2 regions of the Vibrio spartinae genome follow, and region 2 is predicted to be linked to the other one. Evidence: predicted binding sites of a transcription regulator. Region 2 holds the regulator's gene; the other holds the start of a gene.
The links. Region 2 encodes PurR, which represses purine synthesis genes. Its sites were predicted from a motif close to TNANGNAAACGTTTNCNTNA; they were not measured.

Region 1: the regulator PurR is predicted to act here: its motif matches at 4,264-4,283, upstream of purM (phosphoribosylformylglycinamidine cyclo-ligase).

The regions. Positions count from the first base shown of each region.
Region 1 is NZ_AP024907.1:2,931,473-2,942,883, reverse strand. It holds gene OCU60_RS13215 (class II glutamine amidotransferase) at 1-171, shown strand, start outside; gene nudI (nucleoside triphosphatase NudI) at 224-652, opposite strand; gene OCU60_RS13205 (deoxynucleoside kinase) at 622-1,362, opposite strand; gene OCU60_RS13200 (radical SAM protein) at 1,359-2,228, opposite strand; gene purN (phosphoribosylglycinamide formyltransferase) at 2,510-3,157, opposite strand; gene purM (phosphoribosylformylglycinamidine cyclo-ligase) at 3,161-4,201, opposite strand; gene upp (uracil phosphoribosyltransferase) at 4,436-5,062, shown strand; gene smrA (DNA endonuclease SmrA) at 5,208-5,789, opposite strand; tRNA gene OCU60_RS13175 (tRNA-Pro) at 6,544-6,620, shown strand; gene OCU60_RS13170 (TraB/GumN family protein) at 6,663-7,541, opposite strand; gene OCU60_RS13165 (heavy metal translocating P-type ATPase) at 7,627-10,377, opposite strand; gene gltX (glutamate--tRNA ligase) at 10,621-11,411, shown strand, end outside.
Region 2 is NZ_AP024907.1:2,402,843-2,414,253, reverse strand. It holds gene aat (leucyl/phenylalanyl-tRNA--protein transferase) at 1-99, opposite strand, end outside; gene OCU60_RS10520 (outer membrane lipoprotein) at 128-583, shown strand; gene aroA (3-phosphoshikimate 1-carboxyvinyltransferase) at 736-2,031, shown strand; gene OCU60_RS10510 (YciN family protein) at 2,126-2,392, opposite strand; gene topA (type I DNA topoisomerase) at 2,826-5,456, shown strand; gene glgC (glucose-1-phosphate adenylyltransferase) at 5,815-7,032, shown strand; gene glgA (glycogen synthase GlgA) at 7,034-8,503, shown strand; gene OCU60_RS10490 (TfoX/Sxy family DNA transformation protein) at 8,639-9,229, opposite strand; cyclic di-GMP riboswitch class I at 9,358-9,443, opposite strand; gene purR (HTH-type transcriptional repressor PurR) at 9,586-10,596, opposite strand; gene elyC (envelope biogenesis factor ElyC) at 10,902-11,411, opposite strand, start outside.

The sequences.
Region 1 (11,411 bases), 530 kb from region 2:
ATTGCGACTCAGCCACTGACACTGAACGAGCAGTGGCATCGAATGAAGCCCGGAGAGTACAATATTTTCCATCAAGGAGAGTTGATTGATACCAATCAGTCTCAGTTAGCGGATATTCCGTTTGCGGAAGATAAACCCGGCTCTCAGGCTCCGACGGAACCGCTCGAATAAAAAAAGAGGCTTGCCATGTTGCAAGCCTCTGTCATTCTTTCAGCAGATCTATTTATTTCAGCAACCCTTTTTGTGCAAAGGTCACTTTTGTTGCGTCATTGAGATCAAGCGTCTGGAGTTCTTCAGAAGTTGCCCATTTAAATTCCTGAAATTCGTCGTTAATTGCAATATGTCGATTGGCACTTTCACAGTCGAATATCAGATAAATCATATAGATTTCTTCTTGAGTTCCGTCCGGGTAAGTTTTGATCCGAGTATCGTCTCTAAATTTCCAAGGGGAGATCCGCGTGAGTTCTAAATCAGGGCCCAACTCTTCTCTGATTTCACGTCTTAATGCCTCTTCCATTGTTTCTCCCGGTTCTATACCACCTCCGGGAAGCGCCCACTGACCGGGAAATACACCGCGATCATTTGCCATTTTACAAAGTAAGTAATCCCCGTTGTTGGTGATCAAGGGGCAAACAATGGTTCGCTGTCGCATAAAGGCTCCTGTTTATTTTGAATTTTATTGATAACGAGATCGGTAATGGTTTCAATCGTCATTTGCGGATTATATTCAACCACCCGATCTTGCAAATGTGCCGGCAAGTTATCAATCAATGATTGATATTCCTCTCCCCAGCCATGAATCCACCGTTGTTTGGTCGCTTCATCTGGAAACTCTCGGGGACGAATACCTTTTAACTCGTCATTGAATAAATTTTTTAATGAAAAGTCGGGCGGAAAATTCATATAAATAATCACATCGGGATCGGGAACTATATCCATGAGTTCATGCCATAAAGTCAGATAAGCTTGATGTTGTCCTCTGGATATATATCCTTGCTTATACATAAAGTTTGCAAATATATAATCCTCGATATGAGAGCGTTCCATAATAACATTAACGCCTTTATCTAGCCAAGATTTAACCAGAAGCACTCGCTGGATCATAAAATTAAGCTGTAATGGATAGCCATACGTTTCTGTTTTATCAAACAGGTTTTGTAATAATGGGTGATGAAGTGACTTTTCATCAATCGCAATTGTTTGAGGATTGTTTTCATAAATATGTGTTGAGATAGCGCGGAGCAGTGTACTTTTACCCACACCGGAGTTACCGGACAGAACAATATATAATGGGTTTGCATCCGGTGCATCCGGCAGTTCTCCGACCGTCCAGGGGGGCGTGTAGAGATGGTGTTTATTCATGAAACAAACTCCATTTCATCAAGCCAGAATCGATTGTTTTCACATTTTTCCATAATTTCAGATTGACCAAAAATATGGTGAATGATCTGTTCTGGTGAGTCTTTCTCCATATTACACAGGTAGGTATAGTTTTCTCCGTCGGGTATAATGACATCAAAGTTGGGCTCCATCACGATATTGGCTTTGTCCCGTTCCTCAAATGTCGCCCAACTCAATGGCAGATCAGGAAATTCATTTTTTGTCTGTTTCATTGTATTGAGAAATAAGTCAGTATCAATTTCCAACTTATCTCGTTTTTCCTTACCCACACCGAGCGGACAAAATTGATAAAATCGCCAAGACTGGATTTTATAGGGGAAACTATTTACCCAACGAACAATATCAGAGATTTGATGGGCATTTGTTTGCGACACAACGGTAGTTAGCTTTATATTGATGGTGTTATTTGTCTGTGACAACCAAGTGAGAATATCTTTGATCACGCGATGTTGGTTTCCCATTTTCTCACTTCGGATGTCACTGTTGGTCTGTTTTTCTATACCATCAATGGGCATACCAACCCAGTCCAGCACACCATTTAACCGCGCGTGATCCATGATGAAGCGGTGACCAACGGTTGATAGATAAGTCATAAAACCGAGTTTTTTGGCATGTTCAATTAAGATTAGAAAATCTTTCCGTGTGGTTGGCTCTCCTCCGGTAAAGCCCACCCGGCGAAATCCGACTTGGTACATTTTGTCTAAGACGTTTAAGGCACTCTCGGTTGATTGATCTTCAATACCCGGGTTTCTGAAGCACAAATCACAGTCGAGATTGCAATAAGACGTAATTCGGAAATCTAACAATAATGTATTGATATCTAACATATTTAATGTTCCAGTCTATGTGTATTCGAATAACCATAGTCTTTACATTGTTATTGTGCAAATAGGTGCATTTATTCCAGTGACGTGTCAGCAATGACTCGATTGTGAGCGCGATTGTGAACGTGATTGTGGAAGGGGATCAGCAAAAGACATGTCGGATGGATAAGTATGGACAGCTCCATACTGGCGTGAAGTATGATTTAAGGATGAGACAGAGAGATAAAAAAGGCAGCGCCATGGCGCCGCCTGTTCAACATTGAAAGTGTGGAGAAAATGGGGGGTTAACGGGCTGAGTGGCCTTTATAGCCATAAATTCCCAGAGGCTCACCATCAAGATAGGCTTTGCCATCACGCATTTCGACACGCTCTTCAACAAACCATTGTGCGACCAGCGGGTAGATCCGGTGTTCTTGCTCCTGAATCTTACGGGTCAGAGATTCAATCGTATCATCATCATCGATTGGAACCCGGGCTTGTAGAATCACTGGGCCGCCATCAAGTTGTTCTGTGACGAAGTGAACGCTGGTGCCATGTTCTTCATCCCCAGCAAGAATTGCTCTCTGATAGGTATTCAGGCCGGGATACTTCGGCAATAGCGATGGGTGAATGTTAATCATTTTTCCCATGTAATGACGAACAAATTCTGCGCTCAGAATACGCATATAACCTGCCAGAATAATCAGATCTGGTGCGTATCCATCAATTTGTTCCATCAATGAACGGTCAAAAGCATCACGCGTATCAAAGGCTTTCGGATCGACAAAGATTGCCGCGGCATTTGCTTTTTTGGCTCTTTCCAGCGCATAAGCATCTGCTTTGTTTGAAAAAACAGCAGTCACCCTGCCATTGGGCATTTTAGAATCACAAGCATCAATGATCGCTTGTAAGTTGGTCCCGTTTCCCGAAACTAAAACGACAATACTTTTCATGAACTATTTAATCTCTACTTGCGGTTCGTTAGCTTGTGCTTCTGCAATATGCCCGATAATCCAAGCATTTTCTCCTTCTGATTGGAGAAGTTCGACCGCCGCTTGAGCTTGTGCTTCTGGCAGTGCGATCATCAAACCGACACCGCAGTTGAAAGTCCGGTACATTTCGTAAGTCTCGACGTGACCTTTTTCTTGCAGCCATTTGAAAATCACTGGCCATTCCCAGCTGTTACCATCGATGACGGCTTTGGTACCTTGTGGTAGAACGCGGGGAATATTCTCCCAGAATCCGCCACCTGTAATGTGAGAAATGGCGTGAATATCATGTTCAGCAACGAGTTTGAGTGCTGACTTGATATAGATTTTGGTCGGTTCGAGCAAATGTTCACCAACGGCTTTTCCGTCCAGCAATTCTGACTTATCCGCATTCGAGACTTCCAGAATTTTGCGGATCAGTGAATAACCATTTGAGTGAGGACCACTCGAGCCTACAGCAATTAAACTGTTACCGGCCCCAACTTTGGAACCGTCAATAATGGCTTCTTTTTCAACGACACCGACACAGAATCCGGCGACATCATAGTCTTCACCTTCATACATGCCGGGCATCTCTGCGGTCTCTCCGCCAATCAGCGCACAACCAGCCTGAAGACAGCCTTCGGCAATCCCGGAAACGACGTCTGCTGCGGTATCAACGTCAAGTTTTCCGGTGGCATAATAGTCAAGGAAAAATAGAGGTTCGGCACCTTGTACAATCAAATCGTTGACGCACATTGCGACTAAATCGATCCCAATGGTGTCGTGCTTTTTCATATCCAGTGCCAGACGTAATTTAGTGCCGACACCATCCGTTCCTGAGACAAGCACTGGGTGCTTATATTTGGTTGGTAATTCACACAGGGCACCAAAACCACCGATACCACCCATTACTTCCGGGCGACGCGTTTTCTTTACGGCACCTTTAATTCGCTCTACAAGCGCGTTGCCTGCATCAATATCAACGCCTGCATCTTTATAGCTCAGAGATGTGTTTTTGCCACTCACGGGGTCATCCTCGTTCTTTGGTTGGATATGAAAACGGCGCTATTCTACAGGGGAAAAAAGTAAAAGGAAAACGTTTGCGCTGATTTTTTTATCTGGTGAGATAGGCTGAAAATTCTGGGTAATCATGGCTTCTCCATGTGTTAAATCATGATATTTCCTGATGTTAAGGATAAAATTAACGATAGAAAGTATGTATAATCGGAAAGTTTATTTGATTGAATGTCGGAGATGCAGATGAAAGTTGTCGAAGTGAAACATCCGCTTGTCAAACACAAATTGGGTTTGATGAGAGAGGTTGATATTAGTACCAAGCGTTTTCGCGAGTTAGCCACTGAAGTCGGCAGCTTACTCACTTATGAAGCAACAGCAGACTTTGAAACCGAGAGAGTGACGATTGAAGGGTGGAATGGCCCGGTTGAGATTGATCAACTCAAAGGCAAGAAAGTGACGGTTGTTCCGATCCTTCGTGCGGGATTGGGTATGATGGATGGTGTGCTTGAGCATATACCGAGTGCCCGCATTAGCGTGGTGGGTATCTATCGGGATGAAGAAACACTGGAACCTGTTCCTTATTTTAATAAAATTGCTTCAAACATCGAGGAGCGAATTGCTTTGGTGGTTGACCCCATGTTGGCAACCGGTGGCTCGATGATCGCAACGATTGATCTGTTAAAAGCGCAGGGATGCACACAATTTAAAATCTTGGTTCTGGTGGCAGCACCTGAAGGGATTCGGGCGTTAGAAAAAGCGCATCCTGATGTTGAATTGTACACCGCTGCAATCGATGATCATCTGAATCAACAAGGCTATATTGTTCCCGGTCTGGGTGATGCTGGAGATAAAATCTTCGGTACCAAGTAAGCTCTTCGTTGATCAGATAAAAAAACAGTCAGTCTTCTTATAGTCTGACTGTTTTTTTATTTTCGGCTTGTTTATCCAAAGTGCTTGTTTATCCAAAGTACATACGTGTACGGAAAGAAAGTCATATCCGTTGTTGCTTTTTCGGTTAGTGAGGCCGCTTTTTCTGGTGGCGCTCACGATTTTCCAGTTTTTGTACCTGACTTTTACGCAAGAGAACATAAAGTGCGCCACTTCCACCGTGAAATCGTTGTGCACTGTGAACACACTGGACTTCTGCGATCTGAGGAAGCCAGTACGAAACATAGCTTTTCATCAGTGCCGGCGGGTTCGAGTGTTCGCCTTTCCCGTGGATGATGAGGACGGTTCTAATATCCATTCGCATACACTGACGTAAAAATTTCACAATCTCATCACGGGCTTGTTCCAGTGTTTTTCGGTGAAGATCCAAACGCGCTTGAATCGGATATTTGCCTAGTCTGAGTTTTCGGTAAACACCGTCCTGAACCCCGCTTTTTTTAAATTCGATCAGATCATGGGGTTTAACTGGTGGTGCATGTTCCAGAGACAGATAATCAGACTCATGCTGTTCTAGTTTCATCGCTGCTTCTTGCCGGGCAAGATGCGCCTCAGTAATCTGTAAATCTTTCTTGAGTTCGGCTGTATCGTGTTTCAGAGGCTGGACATCTTCCATCATTTGCTGAAATAACTCGAAATCTTTCTGAGACATTCGTATTCCTCCGAATTGTTGTCAATCACGCACCTTGAGGTCATTTTTTTATATATACCGAAGTGACTTTGAGATGCAAGACTCTCGCAACATTCCTTTACTAAAGATTCCTTTACTTAAGATGGACAAGAAAGGTGGACAGGACAAAGGATGGTGTTGCAGTTAAATGAGGGGAGCTGCTGAAGAATTATGCTTAAGTGAGTATGGGAAAGATGTATGGCAGACAAAAATAAAAAACCGGAGTGGGAAAAGGTCCGCTCCGGTGCATAGCTTATCACTGTTTTTTACAGGCGCTAAGCGATCTAGTGAGGAGATTTGTCATTCATGACTTTGTTGATAAGAAACTGCACACTGTGACTAAACCGTGTTTACGCAGTGGCAATTTGTCTGTTAAAACATTTCAGTTTGTTAAAACATTCAGTTTGTTAAAACACTCAGTTTATAAAAACAAACTTATCGACCAAAGCAAAACCCTGATGTTCAGTTTTAAGCGATGTTTCCTCAAAGTTGCGAAGACGTACTAAACATAAAGTGAGTCAATCAATCAAGTGATGATCTGGATCAAGTGTATTGGTGAAGTTACGTATTTGTTGAAATTCATGTGTCCATTGTCACATTTATAGCCAGAGATGGATGTCTTTTGAGCACTTGATTATTTTTTTGGAAAAATTAGCGAAAATGAGTTGCGTCTATAACAAGAATCCGTATTATAGCCACCCGTTGAGGCGCTGTTAGCAGCTGCCCAACCAAGACTCGGTGAATAGCGCAGTTTGGTAGCGCATCTGGTTTGGGACCAGAGGGTCGGGGGTTCGAATCCCTCTTCACCGACCACATTGAGAAAAAAGCCTCAGCATATGCTGAGGCTTTTTTCGTTTATTGACATTCATCCATCTGACTCGTCCTTTTCTCAATGGTATTTTGCCGGGTGACGGTGAATCCTTGCTTGGTCAGTAATTGAATTAAATTTTCCTGGCCGATTAAGTGTAAAGCACCCACGACGACGAGATATTTCGAAGGATGTTCAGTAAATATCGGTGCGGTCGTCAGTTGCTTTAACCAGCGATGATTTCTTTTGACTTCAAGTTGTTCAGACATTTCTTGGGACATGTCATGATGATCAATCAACTGTTTCAATTGTTCTGGATCGCCCTGATGCCAGCTTGTCACCAAACACTCGGTTGCGTGCGAATCTTCTCCCCAATCTTGCAGTGTGGTCGTCAGCAACGCTTTACCATTTTGCTTCATACCTGCCAGTAAATCGATTTGAGACTGGAGTGATTCGAGGCCAATTATCGGAATGGATGCCGACTCTGCTTTTTGAATCATATATTGATCAACACCGAGATCGGCGCGATACCCTAGCCGATTGATTGCCTGCATTTGTAAACCGATAGCCGTTTGCCATGGTGGCGATGCTTTCAGACGTTGCACATTGAGATTTAACTGTTCAGCGATATGCTCTAATTTTTCCAGCTCCGAAGCGGAGAGTACTTGTTGTGAGGTCCACTTGACGGGCGGATATTGCAACTTGTTTGCCTGACGGATATCGGCTTCGACAATTAATCCATCACTGTCACGAAGAAAGTCCATCACCGGTTTGGGTAACGGGTACATATCCGGGTGTCCGACATGGACTGAGCCCAATAGCATCAGTTGCGTCTGATTCTTACTGGCGAGCCAGTACAATGGCTCGGCATTTGTATAGAAGCTGAGTATGATGGCTCCGACTGAAAGCAGACGGGTGAGTTGCATAAGTGGATTTCCTATCTTGTGGCATTCATCTGAACGCTAGCATAGATTGGGTCGTGACTGATAAGCAACTGTTCATGACTCAAAATCATTTAGCTTTTGGTTCTGACTCATGCGGCTGATGCTGATGTCGGAACAGCCGTAATCGGTTGGCGTTTGTGACAACGGTAATCGACGATAAAGCCATCGCTGCTCCGGCAATGACAGGGCTGAGCAGAAAGCCAAACCATGGATACAATGCTCCGGCTGCGACCGGAATGCCGAGGGTATTGTAAATAAATGCCCCGAGCAGGTTCTGCCTGATATTTTTTACCGTTGCTTTGGAGAGTGCAATGGCATTAAGAATCGACAGTGGTGAGCTGTTGAGAAATGTCATCTGAGCACTTTCGATGGCCACATCACTGCCACTTCCCATTGCAATGCCGAGATCAGCTTGCGCTAGCGCTGGCGCATCATTAATGCCATCACCGACCATCGCGACTTTATGTCCAGCTTGCTGGTATTCAATGATGTGTGCTGCTTTTTGATCGGGGAGAACCTGAGCTATAACCTCCTGAATCCCTAACTGGTTGGCAATACCTTGGGCGACAGTATGGTGATCTCCGGTTAACATCACGGTTTTGATGCCTAGCGTATTGAGTGCTTGAATGGCTTCTGCCGCATCAGCTTTAATCGGGTCTGCCACTGCAATCACGCCTTGAATGTCCTGATCAATCGCAATCAGAATTGGTGTCCATGCCTGCTTAAGGACATGATCAAGCGAGGTTTGTATTTGGCTGAATGAGACCCCCAAAGATGTCATGTAATGCACAGAACCGATATAAACAGCGTGACCGTCGTAAGCGGCTTTGACCCCGCGTCCACGCAGATTTTGAAATGATGAAATTTGAGCTGCTGAGATTTTTTTTGACCGTGCGTACTCACATACGGCTTTGGCTAACGGGTGTTCAGATTGTTGCTCTAGTGCGTAGGCGATGGATAACAACTCGTGTTGTTCCCGCTGGAAGCTTTCAATCGCTTGAACCTGTGGCCTGCCTTCCGTCAATGTACCAGTCTTGTCAAAGACAACCGTATCGATGTGGCTGGTGGTTTGGAGCACTTCGGCATCGCGGATAAGGATACCCATTTCTGCAGCCTTGCCGACACCAACCGTTACCGATAGCGGGGTTGCGAGTCCCAATGCACAGGGGCAGGCAATAATCAGAACTGTGGTTGCAACGACAAGCATATAGCTGACTTTGGGCTCGGGGCCGAACCAGAACCAGACCAATGCGGCCATGATAGCGATAGCCACGACAACAGGGACAAACACAGCAGAAATCTGATCGGCGAGTTTCGCAATAGGCGGTTTACTGCTTTGTGCTCTCCTGACCATCTGAATAATACGGGAAAGCATGGTTTCACTGCCGACGCCGGTTGCTTCAATCTCCAGACTGCCATCATGATTGATGGTTCCTGCGGAGACGGTATCTCCGGGACGTTTCAGCGTGGGAATTGGTTCTCCGGTCAGCATGGATTCATCCAGATAGGATTCTCCTTGCATGACAACCCCGTCAACAGGGAGTTTATCTCCGGGTTTAATTCTCAGATGCATACCTTTTTCAATCTGTGAGACAGGAATGCTTTGATCGTCACTTTCGGTCATGAGTGTTGCTTGTTGGGGCTGGAGCTGAATCAACGCTTGGAGCGATTGTGTTGTTTTAGCTTTGGCTTTTGATTCAATGGCGTGCCCCAAAGAAATAAGACCGATGATCATGGCACTGGCTTCGAAATAGACATGACGGGCTTGGATGGGAAACCAGTGTGGTGCGATGACAACCATGATTGAGTAAAGCCATGCGACCCCCGTTCCTAACGCGACCAGTGTATCCATGGTGGCTCTTTTGTGCTGAAGTGCCTGCCATGCACTTTGATAGAAACCTCGACCTGCAGTACACAGTAGCCCTAAACATAAGAGGCCGACGATCCCCCAGCTCAGCTGTTGTTGCTGTGTTTGGATCAGCATACTGCCACCGAAAACGCCCCATGCCATAATCGGAATCCCCAGTAGCAACCCCATGACGGCATGACGACGATGGTATTTGAGTGTCGTCGTTAAATGGGCTTGCTGTTTTTCCTGTTGCTGTGCCGGATCATCGATAATTTCAGCGTCATATCCGGCAGAGCGTATTGCTGCAATTAACTGTTGTTGATCCGGCTGTTGTGCGGAAAATGCAGCGGCACTCTGTTCTGATAAATTAATTTGTGCCCCCTCAATACCAGAGACGGATAACAGCGCTTTTTCTACGGAAGCGACGCAACTGGCACAAGTCATCCCTTTGACAAGTAAATTGGTCGTGACGTCCATTTGATGTTGTTGACGAGATGGTGTTGTCGCTGATGTTGATTCTGTTTGTCTTTTTGTATCTGTATCTGTATCTGGGGTTTGGGGGATATGATTACTGTCTGGGGATGATGACTCTGTAAAGGCTTGATAGCCAAGTGATGCAACTTGATCGAGAATGGCTTGTTCCGGCAAGGTTGTGACCAGTGAGAGTGTCGCTTTGGTCACATTCAAATCTTGAATCTGTTCACTTTCACTCAGTAGGTTGGTGAGTTTTTGGACACACTTGCCACAGTGTAAACCCTGCAACGTGTAGTGTTGTCTTTTACCAACCTGATATCCGAGAGACTCGATATTTTCGACAATTTCATTGATGGAGGCATCGGTGTCCATCTCAATAAGAGACGGGGAGAGATGGCAAATTTCGACATTCAAATTCGCTTTGAGCTGACGTTCTACTTTCCGGGCGCAGCCCATACAATGCAAGCCTGATAACGGTAGTTTTAAATGATGCATGTTCGCTTCTTTCTCTATCCCATTTTGCTCAACATAAACCTTGACGCAAGGGGAAGGTCAAGGCATTTCGCCATTTCTGGTTCTTTCTGCTGAACGTGACGCGCTATCCACTGACATGACTGAAAATTCAGGGTAAAGGGTCATTGTCGTGATTGATACTCAGGTGCTAGAATACTGGGCAAATTTTGGCTGATACAGCTAGATCCGAAGTTGTTAAACTCGATCAGAATAAAGGTAAATCTCATGACGGTTAAAACGCGTTTTGCTCCAAGCCCTACAGGGTTTCTTCATGTCGGTGGTGCCCGTACGGCATTGTATTCTTGGCTCTATGCAAAACATCAGGGCGGGGAATTTGTATTAAGAATTGAAGATACTGATTTAGAGCGTTCAACGCAGGAAGCGGTCGATGCAATTCTGGAAGGCATGAGCTGGTTAGGGTTGGATTGGGATGAAGGCCCTTATTATCAGACGAAACGTTTTGATCGTTATGATGAAGTGGTTGAGCAGTTACTTGCAGCAGGAAAAGCGTATAAGTGTTACGCATCCAAAGCACTGTTGGATGAAGTTCGTGCAGAGCAGGAAGCCAACAAGGAAAATCCTCGCTATGACGCTAATCATCCGAAGATCAAAGCGGTGAATGATGCGGCAAAAGATGGTGATGCTTTTGTTGTGCGCTTCCGTAACCCGAAAGAGGGGAGTGCCGTTTTTGACGATCAGATTCGTGGACGGATCGAAATTCGTAATGATCAACTCGATGATTTAATCATCCGCCGGACGGACGGTTCTCCTACGTATAATTTCTGTGTGGTTGTTGATGACTGGGATATGGGTATCACTCATGTTGTGCGGGGAGAAGACCATATCAACAACACTGCGCGTCAAATCAATATCTATGAAGCGCTGGGAGCCACGGTGCCAACGTTTGCTCATTGTGCGATGATTTTAGGGGATGATGGTGCCAAACTCTCGAAGCGTCATGGCGCTGTTTCGGTGATGCAATATCGCGATGAGGGCTACCTGCCAGAAGCATTAAA
Region 2 (11,411 bases):
GCCACCAAAGGCCAGCAACCCGTTTGGATCGTCTAGTGCTTGATTGAGCGGTGGGAATGAGTATTCATCCATGGCTAGTTCTGGGAGATAGATTGTCATATCAATTCAGTTCATCGGAGATCTATTTATGCGCTTGTTAATCCTGATCTTATTTGTTTTTCCTCTGATTGCAAATGCTGCTTATGAAAGAAATGTTGCGCGTCCAGTGAATCAAGTCGTTTTTGGTCAGATTGAGTCGGTCCGTTATTTTTCTCAGACAGAAGTGGTCCACGCTCGTGCCAATGGTTGGGAAACCTTCATCGGTGCCGTCGCTGGTGGTATCATTGGCCACCAATTTGGTGATGGACACGGTCAGTCATTGGCGACGATTGTGGGCTCGATTGCTGGTGGCGGTATTGCCCGGCATCATGCGAATCGCTCTTATCAAAGAGAGGATAAGGCGGTTGAATTATTGATCAAAGTTGAAGGGAAACGGTATATCGATGTGATTCAGGAGGTCGATCCCAATATGATTTTTACTCAGGATGAGCGGGTTCGTATTCTTTACTTTGATGATGGCGTTCGCGTCGATAAAGTCTATTAAGCTCAGAAGGCCGATTCTAACAAGGTGTCTTTTCTATGAATTGATGTTTTTGAGACTAGTTTTCACTCAGGAATTTCGATAGTCTCACTATACGAAAAATTTTCACTGCTCATCAACATAAACACGAGTGGTGCAAGGAAAACAATCTTTAGATGGAAAGCCTTACATTACAACCGATCAAAAGTATTCAGGGTGAAGTCAATTTACCCGGTTCAAAAAGTGTATCCAACCGAGCGCTACTTTTAGCCGCTTTAGCTAAAGGGACGACGCGTCTGACCAATCTGCTCGATAGTGATGACATCCGCCATATGTTGAATGCATTGAAATCACTAGGGGTATCCTATCGTCTTTCTGAGGATAAAACAGTTTGTGAAGTGGATGGACTGGGCCATGCCTTCCAATCAGAAAGTGATGTTCTGGAACTGTTTCTCGGTAATGCCGGTACAGCGATGCGCCCTTTAGCAGCGGCTTTGTGTCTGGGGACCGGCTCTTATACGCTGACCGGTGAACCGCGGATGAAAGAGCGGCCGATTGGCCATTTGGTCGATGCACTACGTCAGGCGGGTGCGGATATTCAGTATCTGGAGAATGAAAATTTTCCGCCACTACGGATTCGTGGTACGGGGCTGAAAGGTGGGACCGTTCGTATTGACGGGTCTATTTCCAGCCAGTTTCTGACGGCCTTTCTTATGTCTGCACCGTTGGCTGACAGTGAAACACGTATTGAGATTGTTGGTGAATTAGTCTCTAAACCCTATATCGATATTACGCTGCACACGATGGCTACATTTGGTGTCTCCGTCACCAATAACGATTATCGCGAGTTTATCATTCAGGGTGAGCAGTCCTATGTATCGCCCGGTGATTTTCTTGTTGAAGGCGATGCTTCGTCGGCCTCTTATTTTCTTGCCGCTGCTGCGATTCAAGGTGGCTCGGTGAAAGTCACTGGGATTGGTAAAAATAGTATTCAGGGTGATATTCACTTTGCTGATGCACTAGAAAAAATGGGCGCTAAAATTGAGTGGGGAGATGACTATATCTGTGCTCACCGTGGTACGTTACAGGCTGTCGATATGGATTTCAATCATATTCCTGATGCAGCAATGACGATCGCCACCACGGCGTTGTTTGCTGAAGGTACGACTGCCATTCGTAATGTGTATAACTGGCGAGTGAAAGAAACTGACCGTCTGACTGCGATGGCAACGGAACTCCGTAAAGTCGGTGCTCAGGTTGAAGAAGGGGAAGACTATATCATGATTACCCCACCAGCGGTTTTGCAACATGCGGCAATTGATACCTATGATGACCATCGTATGGCAATGTGCTTTTCACTGGTTGCTTTGAGTGAGACACCGGTGACGATTAATGATCCGGGGTGTACGTCGAAGACTTTTCCTGATTATTTTGACCGTTTGCAAGGCTTAAGTTGTTCGCATAATGCGTAATAACGGATGACAGAGCGCAGTCAATCGCATCAGGATATCAAAATATGCCGCTTACCTGACGTAAGTGGCATAAATCAATGATATGAATGCGCTTCTATCGTGTTGCGCTGGCCTCACCCTGAAGCGTAAATTCTTTAGACAGTTGATGCGCTAAATATTTGAACATATTAAATACTGCGGTTGTTTTTGTCGTCGGTAAGCCTTGTTCATCGAGAAAATAGTTGCCTTTAAATACCAGTACACCGTCTTTTTCTGCAACGGACTCTGCACGCATCCCTTCAATGTAATGTTCATGTTCCTGAATCAATTGATTGGCAATCATTAGTAGATCTGAAGTGGAAATGGCTTTTTTATCGTTCATTCGTACCTCCTTTCATCCAAGTCGGCCCATTTTATACCGAAATGGCGCTGATATGCAGTTTTTGTGAGGAAGGGCTCGTTCAGAAGGCAGAATTACGGTCGCTATCATGGCTTATTCTGTGACTTATCCCATAGAACGGTGGATTTTTTTCGAGAGATGTCGAGAGTCCATTTAGTATACGCAGGCAGTTTGAGATAGCCGTTTGAGAATGTGCACCAGCATGCAAGGCGGTTTCCTGAGTGAGATTACCTGAGTGTATATCTGAGTTTTAGACTAAGCTAAAATTCGATTCGGACAATTGTCGAGCAATTAAGTATCAATTTGCAAAAACAGGTTGATCTTCTTGTTATCTCGCTCGATAGTAAAAAGAAGTCTAATTTTGAGTGTAATTGCGACCAAGTTCGCATTTGGATTAAGGACATTTGAGTCAATTATGGGTAAATCACTGGTTATAGTGGAGTCTCCAGCCAAAGCTAAAACGATTAATAAATATCTTGGCCGAGACTATATTGTGAAGTCTAGTGTCGGTCATGTCCGAGATCTTCCTACCTCTGGTCAAGCAAGTTCAACCAAAAAATCAACACCCGTTTCAACGAAACATTTAAGTGCAGAAGAGAAAGAACGTTTAAAAAAAGAAAAAGAACGCAATGCACTGATTAAAAAAATGGGGGTTGATCCTTATCATGATTGGGAAGCGAATTATCAGGTGCTTCCGGGTAAGGAAAAAGTCGTTTCTGAACTTCAGAAGTTAGCAAAAGATGCTGACTGCGTTTACCTCGCAACGGATTTGGACCGCGAGGGGGAAGCAATAGCATGGCATCTACGCGAAATTATCGGTGGAGAAGAAGACCGCTACAAACGCGTTGTCTTTAATGAAATCACCAAGAATGCGATCCAGCAGGCCTTCCATGAGCCCGGTGAACTGAATATGGATGGTGTGAATGCTCAGCAGGCACGTCGTTTTATGGATCGTGTTGTGGGGTTCATGGTTTCTCCGCTGTTGTGGAAGAAAGTTGCTCGTGGCTTGTCTGCGGGTCGGGTTCAGTCCGTGGCAGTCAAGCTACTGGTTGAAAAAGAGCGAGAAATTAAGGCATTTGTGCCGGAAGAGTTTTGGGATATCCATGCTGATACTCAAACCCCGCATGGCAAAGACTTGCGCTTGCTCGTCGCACAGAAAGATGGTGTGGCATTTAAGCCATTGAATGAGCAGGATGCAAAAACAGCGGTTCGCGTGCTTGAGTCGGCACAATATGAAGTGTGTAAGCGGGAAGACCGCCCCACATCGAGCAAACCTTCTGCACCATTTATTACCTCGACATTGCAACAAGCGGCAAGTACGCGTTTGGGATATGGTGTGAAGAAAACCATGATGCTCGCGCAGCGTTTGTACGAAGCGGGTTATATCACTTATATGCGGACGGATTCGACGAATCTGAGTTCCGAAGCTGTTGATGCGGTTCGGGATTATGTGCAGACAAATTTCGGGGAAGCATATTTACCCGATGGTCCCAATGTGTATGGCAGTAAAGCGGGGGCGCAAGAGGCCCATGAGGCGATTCGTCCTTCAGATGTCAATGTGTTAGCGGATACGCTGGAAGGGATGGAAGCCGATGCACATAAACTATACACATTAATCTGGAATCAGTTTGTTGCTTGTCAGATGACGCCAGCACGCTATGATTCAACCACAATTAGTGTGAAAGCGGCTGAATATACCCTCAAAGCGAAAGGGCGTATTCTGAAGTTTGATGGTTGGACTCGTGTTCAGAGACCGATGGGTAAGAATGAAGATCAAATTCTGCCAGGTGTGCAAATTGGAGAAACGCTATCTTTAGACGCATTGGATCCGAAGCAACACTTTACCAAACCACCAGCAAGATATACCGAAGCCGCGCTTGTAAAAGAGCTTGAGAAACGCGGGATTGGTCGTCCATCGACTTATGCGTCGATTATCTCCACAATCCAAGATCGCGGCTACGCAAAAATTGAGCAACGGCGTTTCTATGCTGAAAAAATGGGTGAGATTGTCACTGATCGTTTAGATGATAGTTTCAATGACCTGATGAACTATGATTTTACTGCCCGAATGGAAGAGAAGCTGGATCAGGTTGCCGAAGGGAATGTGAAATGGAAAGGTGTTCTTGATAATTTCTTCAGTGATTTTTCCGTCTCTCTGGGACTAGCAGAGAAGCAGGAAGAAGATGGTGGTATGAAGCCGAATCATATCGTTCTGACGGATATCGAGTGTCCGACATGCTCTCGGCCGATGGGGATTCGTACCGCGTCCACTGGGGTATTCCTCGGATGTTCTGGATATGCTTTACCACCAAAAGAACGTTGTAAGACGACGATTAATTTGGGGGATGAGGATGGGGTGATTAATGTCCTTGAAGAGGATGTTGAAACTGCGGCCTTGCGGGCAAAGAAACGTTGTCCTATTTGTGAAACTGCCATGGATGCTTATCTGATTGATGATAAGCGAAAATTACATGTCTGTGGTAACAACCCGAATTGTGACGGTTATATCGTCGAACATGGTGAATTTAAGGTTAAAGGATATGATGGGCCCGTTGTCGAGTGTGACAAGTGTGGCGCAGATATGGTGCTGAAAAATGGTCGTTTCGGCAAATATATGGGATGTACCAATGAGTCGTGTAAAAATACCCGAAAAATTCTGAAAAATGGTGAGGTTGCCCCACCGAAGGAAGAACCGGTTCATTTCCCAGAGTTACCCTGTGAGAAATCGGATGCTTATTTTGTCTTGCGTGATGGCGCATCCGGACTGTTTATGGCTGCCAGTAACTTCCCGAAATCGAGAGAAACTCGGGCACCGCTAGTTGAAGAATTTGTGCGTTTTGAAGAACGAATTCCTGATAAGTTTAAGTATTTGGCTTCTGCGCCAACCCATGACCCTGATGGGGCTCCCGCCGTTATTCGGTTTAGCCGTAAATCGAAAGAGCATTATGTGCGTACGGAGGTTGACGGCAAACCCACCGGCTGGACTGTTCTGTATGTCGATGGTCAGTGGCAGGTCACAGATAAGAGAAAAAAAGCAAAATCATAATGAACTAAGGCAGCAATTCGCTGCCTTTTTTATATTATCACTTATGTATTTTTGGGAAGTATCGGGAGCGGGTAGGGAGGCTTAGTCATGTTCTCATACGAATCCCTTGTTCTGCACCGTAGCATGATGCTCATAATATTCTTACTTTTTTTACTTTCTGTGAACTCGCTTGGGAGTTGGAAACGCTAACCGATAGGTGCTTCACTAGTTTGATGTTTCAGTTTTGTATTCTGTGATAATCCCGATAAGTTATAAACAACGTGTTGCATCATTTTTTTGTGACATTAAAGAAAGAGTAAGTACCGACCTATGGCACTAGGTTGTAGCAAATTATAAAAGGTAATATGGAGTTTCAATCATGGCTGGTGTATTGAGTATGATCTTAGCTGGTGGTGAGGGCTCTCGGCTGAGACCTTTAACTGAAGGCAGAAGTAAACCCGCAGTTCCGTTTGGAGGAAGCTATCGGTTAATTGATTTTGCTCTGAACAACTTTGTGAATGCGGATTTAATGCGTATTTACGTATTAACCCAATTTAAGTCCCAATCACTTTATGTCCACCTGAAAAAAGGTTGGAATGTGTCTGGTATTACGGATCGATTTATTGATGTTATTCCTGCTCAGATGAGAGATGGGAGACGTTGGTATGAAGGGACCGCTGATGCCATTTATCAAAATGTTCGTTTCATCGAACTTGCCTCACCTGATTATGTTTGTATATTCGGCTCGGATCATATCTATAAAATGGATGTTCGCCAGATGCTGGATTTCCATAAGCAAACAGAAGCTCATTTGACCGTCTCTGCGTTACGAATGCCAATCGAGGAGGCATCCCAGTTTGGTGTGATCGAAGTTGACCGTGATGGACGAATGATTGGTTTTGAAGAAAAACCGGATAAGCCTAAGCCGATACCCGGAGAACCGGAGTGGGCGTTAATTTCAATGGGTAACTATATTTTTGATGCAGACGTTCTTTGCGATGAATTGAAAAAAGATGCAGTCAATGAATATTCCAGCCATGATTTCGGGAAAGATATTATTCCGAAACTTTTCCCTGAAGGACATGTTTACGTTTACGACTTCTCGACAAATATAATCAAAGGTGAAAGACAAGCAACCTATTGGCGAGACGTCGGAACCATTGATTCTTACTGGGCTGCCAACATGGACTTGTTGAGTAATGAGCCCCTGTTTTCCCTGTACAATCGGAGTTGGCCACTACATACTTATTATCCACCGTTACCACCGGCAACATTTGTGGATGCCGATGAGCGCCGCGTCAAGATTACGGATAGCCTGGTATCGGGGGGGAGCTACATTCAAGGCGCGACGATTTTTAAATCAATTCTTGGCTATCGGAGTAATATTGCAGCTGGGTCGCATATCAGTGAATCTGTTATTTTAGGAGATGGAAAGATTGGTGCCGGTTGTACCATCAAACGGACGATTATTGATAAGCATGTTGAAATTGCCCCCGGCACCGTGATTGGTGAAGACTTAGAATTAGACAGGAAACGGTTCTATGTCTCTGAAGGGGGAATTGTTGTGATTGCAAAAGGAACGAAAGTTGGATTCTAACATGGAACAAATCGATGTATGGTTTACCGTTTCGGAAGTTGAAGGGATTATAAAAAGTGGTGGTTTGGCCGATGTTGCAAAAGCGCTCCCGACAGCTTTAAGTGGCATGGGACATTGCGTAAGAATTGTGTTGCCGGGTTATCGTCTCGTACCGGACAGAACTGATACCGCTGTGATTCTGGAGACTGAATTGTCTCACTGGCCTCATACGGCTTATCAAGTTCGTAAGTTTGACCGGAACGGTGTAGAAATTTACTTGATTGACTGTGATAAATATTTTGATCGACCGGAGTTGTATTCCGAACATAATCGGGCCTATGCCGATAATGGGGAACGCTTTGGATTTTTTTCTGCTGCGGCATTGGATGTTCTACCGAAATTGGGCATTCAGCCTGATATCATTCATGCCAATGATTGGCATACCGGATTTGTCCCTTTCTTATTAAAAACACGTTATGCCGACGATCCTTATTTTCAGCGGATGAAGAGCATATTGACGATCCATAATGCTCTATTTAAAGGGGTATTTTCTTATGATGAATTAGAAATTATCCCTGAATTGCATTTAAGTGGTATGGAGGTGCTACAGTATGGTCACGGTTATGTGAGTGCGCTCAGAGTTGGTATAGCGTATGCGGATAAGATTAATGCCGTCAGTCGTCACTATGCTGCTGAGTTACTGACACCACTTGGTGCCCACGGATTAGTCGATGATTTTGTCCGTCGTGAGAGAGATCTGTTCGGTATTGTTAATGGTTGTGATTACTCGGAGTGGGATCCTCGAATTGACAGTTATATTCCACGGAATTACACCAACGAGCCCGATTCCTTAAAAGAAGGAAAAGCAACCTGTAAACGTCAGCTACAAGAAGAATTGTTATTGCCCACCCGAGATGTCCCCGTGTTTGGAATGGTTTGTCGTTTGACCTATCAAAAAGGATTTCACTATTTGCTGCCGATTCTGGAACAGTTTCTGCGAAATGACGTGCAATTGGTGATTGTCGGAACCGGGGAGCCGGAAATAGCAAATCGTCTGCACCAGATCTCTGCGACATCATCACAAAAATTTGCGTTTGTTGATGCTTACAGTAACCGTTTCGCTCATTTGGTTGAAGCTGCCTCGGATTTCTTTGTGATGCCCTCTGAGTTTGAAGCGTGTGGATTAAATCAGATTTATAGTATGGCTTATGGCACGCTGCCGATTGTCCGAGAGGTCGGTGGGCTGAAAGACACCGTTTTTGACTATGACCATTTTCCTGATAAAGCGACAGGATTCAGCTTTGCTGAACCGACTTCGGAAGCATTACTCATTTGTATGCAGCGTGCATTACTGTTCTATTTGCAGCAACCAGAGAAAAAGTTAGATATACAGCTGCGTGCGATGCAGCAAGATTTTCGTTGGGAAGATTCTGCTCAACAGTATGTCCGGATGTATGAAGCCGCACTGATGGGCTACTCACATATGCATTGATTCTTATTCTATTGAGAAAAACGATTGAGTAAAAAAAAGCACCGTTGACGGTGCTTTTTTGTTCTGGCTCGACGAGAAAATGGGCGTTGTATACTCTGAAAAATGTATACGATAGTATAAATATTGTTCAATAAATTAAATTTGCCGAGCTAGCTCGTCGCGTCTTGCCTGAGAAATTACAGACCAGTGTTTTCCTTCGATCGCACCTTCTAATGCCCATAAGAGCTCTAATGGTGGCTGTGTAGAAGGATGAGAGCTCAAAATCGCTTTATATGCGCTGAGAGAACCTTTCTGATGAAGCTCTTCAACTGAATTAATCCCTGCTTTGCGTAGCATCCGTTCGGTTGCTAAACGAAGATTAGGCAGATCTTTCAATCGTTTCGGTTTTGTCTCTACATGGGTCGTTTTTTCATTTTTTGCATTCAAATAGGCTTGTTTCGCGATATTGAAAATCGTGTCCACATCATCCCAATAGTCTGCAGGAAGTGCAAAATACTTAGTCACAACAGGAAAGCCACGTTTTGTATACACATAAGGTTCAAAACCTTTTGCTTTAAACGTTTCCAGTGAGTGACTGTCTGCCCGTATATGTAGTTTGTCTTGAACGACAAGAGCGAACATTATATCGTTTACGAAAATACCAAACCCGCCGAACATTGAGCGTGATTTGACACGACCTAATTGTTCAAAAAGTCGCATTGAATCTCTAAGAATTGGTTTATCCATGCTTTACGTCTCGGTGTATTTTTAAATGAATACGCCACCAAAGTCAGGTCCGAGAATGTAGCAAAAGAATGCAGAAGATATGTTAACAGAACGTCAAATGATTGACGAACATGAGATGCATTTTTGCCATCGGTAACCCCGCTACCTACCATCTTCATGGTTTAGGCCGGAGGCTTTGCGTCCCATCTTTTCAGATGGTTTGCCCTGTGCGTGACACTTTTCCAGTACGGAATTATGAAGCAACTATACGAATAACCACTCCACAATGTGTGATTCTAGTCCAATTAATAAAGGTTATCAATAGAAAGAAAGTGGTTGGAGGAATGACCACTTTCCAATGGGGTGTTAATTTAGTGTTATTTTTTGTTTAAATCTTTAACGGTATTGCGTTCCACAATTTCAGGATGCATTTCAAACGTACGGCGTTCATGTTCTTTACTTTTGATCCGTTCCAATAAGATTTCAAAAGCGTTTTTCCCGACCCGACGTTTCGGTTGGTGGATGGTTGTCAATGGCGGAGAAAAATATTCAGAGATCTCAATATTGTCATAACCGATCACCGATATATCTTCAGGAACCTTGATGCCTCTCTGTTGTAAGCGACTCATGAGTCCTAAAGCCATCGTGTCATTGAAGCAAAAAACGGCAGTGGGCTGTTCATCCATCGCAATAATTTTGTCTGCAGCCAAGACTGCCGTATCACATTCGAAGTTGCCTTCCAGTATCCAGTTTTCATTTGGGGTCAAGCCTGCTTCAGCCATGGCTCTATAGAATCCTTGAATCCGTTCCTGACAAGCTGCCTTTGATAGATGTCCACTCAGACAAGCAATATCGCGGTGACCTTTATCAAGCAGGTACTTGGTTGCAAGGTAGCCACCTTCTTCTGAATTATCGATGATTTTGTCGGCTTGTGAGCTTTCAGGTCCCCAGTCCATGATGACTTTGGGAATATCATTATAGGCTTCTAGCATTTCTAGAAGCTCGGCAGTCAGGTCAGAACAGATGACTAACATGCCATCGACCCGTTTTTCAGCCAGCATCCGAATGTAGTCGCGTTGCTTTTCATATAAGCCACCGGTATTACATAAGATGAGCGTGTAGCCTTGTCGGTAGCAATAACTTTCAACACCATCAATGACTTCAGAGAAGAAGGGGTTGGTAGACTGGGTCACTAACATGCCGATTGTGCGCGTTGAGTTGCATTTCAGACTCCGAGCTACAGCACTTGGTGCATAGTTCAGTGTCTTCACGGCTGCCATGACTTTCTCTTGAGTCGTTTCTGCCACAAATCGAGTTTTGTTAATTACATGTGAAACTGTTGTTGTTGAAACTCCCGCCAAGCGGGCAACGTCTTTTATCGTAGCCATAGGTATTGTCCTGTCGCTTATGCTGAAGATCCAGCAATTCGGAGCAAATTACAATTGAATGTTTAGTTATGAAGATATTATCTATTTGTATAATCGGATAACCCGTACAGAAATAATATTCTGAGGTTATACTGCAATAAGGACAAAAACCGCTAAATTTAGCGGTTTTTGTCTGGTATAGAATATGCTTTAATCGCGAATTTTAGACTGCCGATTCAGTAATAGCAATTAAAATGAAGCATTCATCCCACGCGACTGCTGAATCCAGACTGAGAGTCTGATTCACATGAAGAGATAGCATCATGCTATGGCTCTTGTTGCAACGGTTCAGCGACGGTCGCTTCCTGATTGGCGACCCAGTTTTTCAAATAGTGCCAAAACCTTCCCAATGTTTCATACCAATATTTTTCTGTCTGCTCGAGATAAATCGCCTTAGGCGCATATTTTATCCACGGTTGCACTATATTTTTATAGGACAGGTAGTTGGTCGGTGCCGGGATCGGATTGAGTCCGGCAGATTGAAATTCATGCAACGCGCGATCCATATGACTGGCAGAGGTGACGAGCACTAATTTTCGTGGTCCGACAAAACTTGCGGCTAACTGGGCTTCTTCCCAAGTATCTTTGGCACTTTCCAGTAACACGATATCTGATTTTGCTACACCGAGTGATAAGGCAACTCTTGCCAGCATTCGGGCATGACTGAATCGGGTACCACCCGCATATCCGGAAAGAATCAGGCGAGATCCCGGATACATCCGCATGATTCGGATCCCTTCGGTAAGTCGCATCAGTGCTGAGCGACTGAGTTGAGA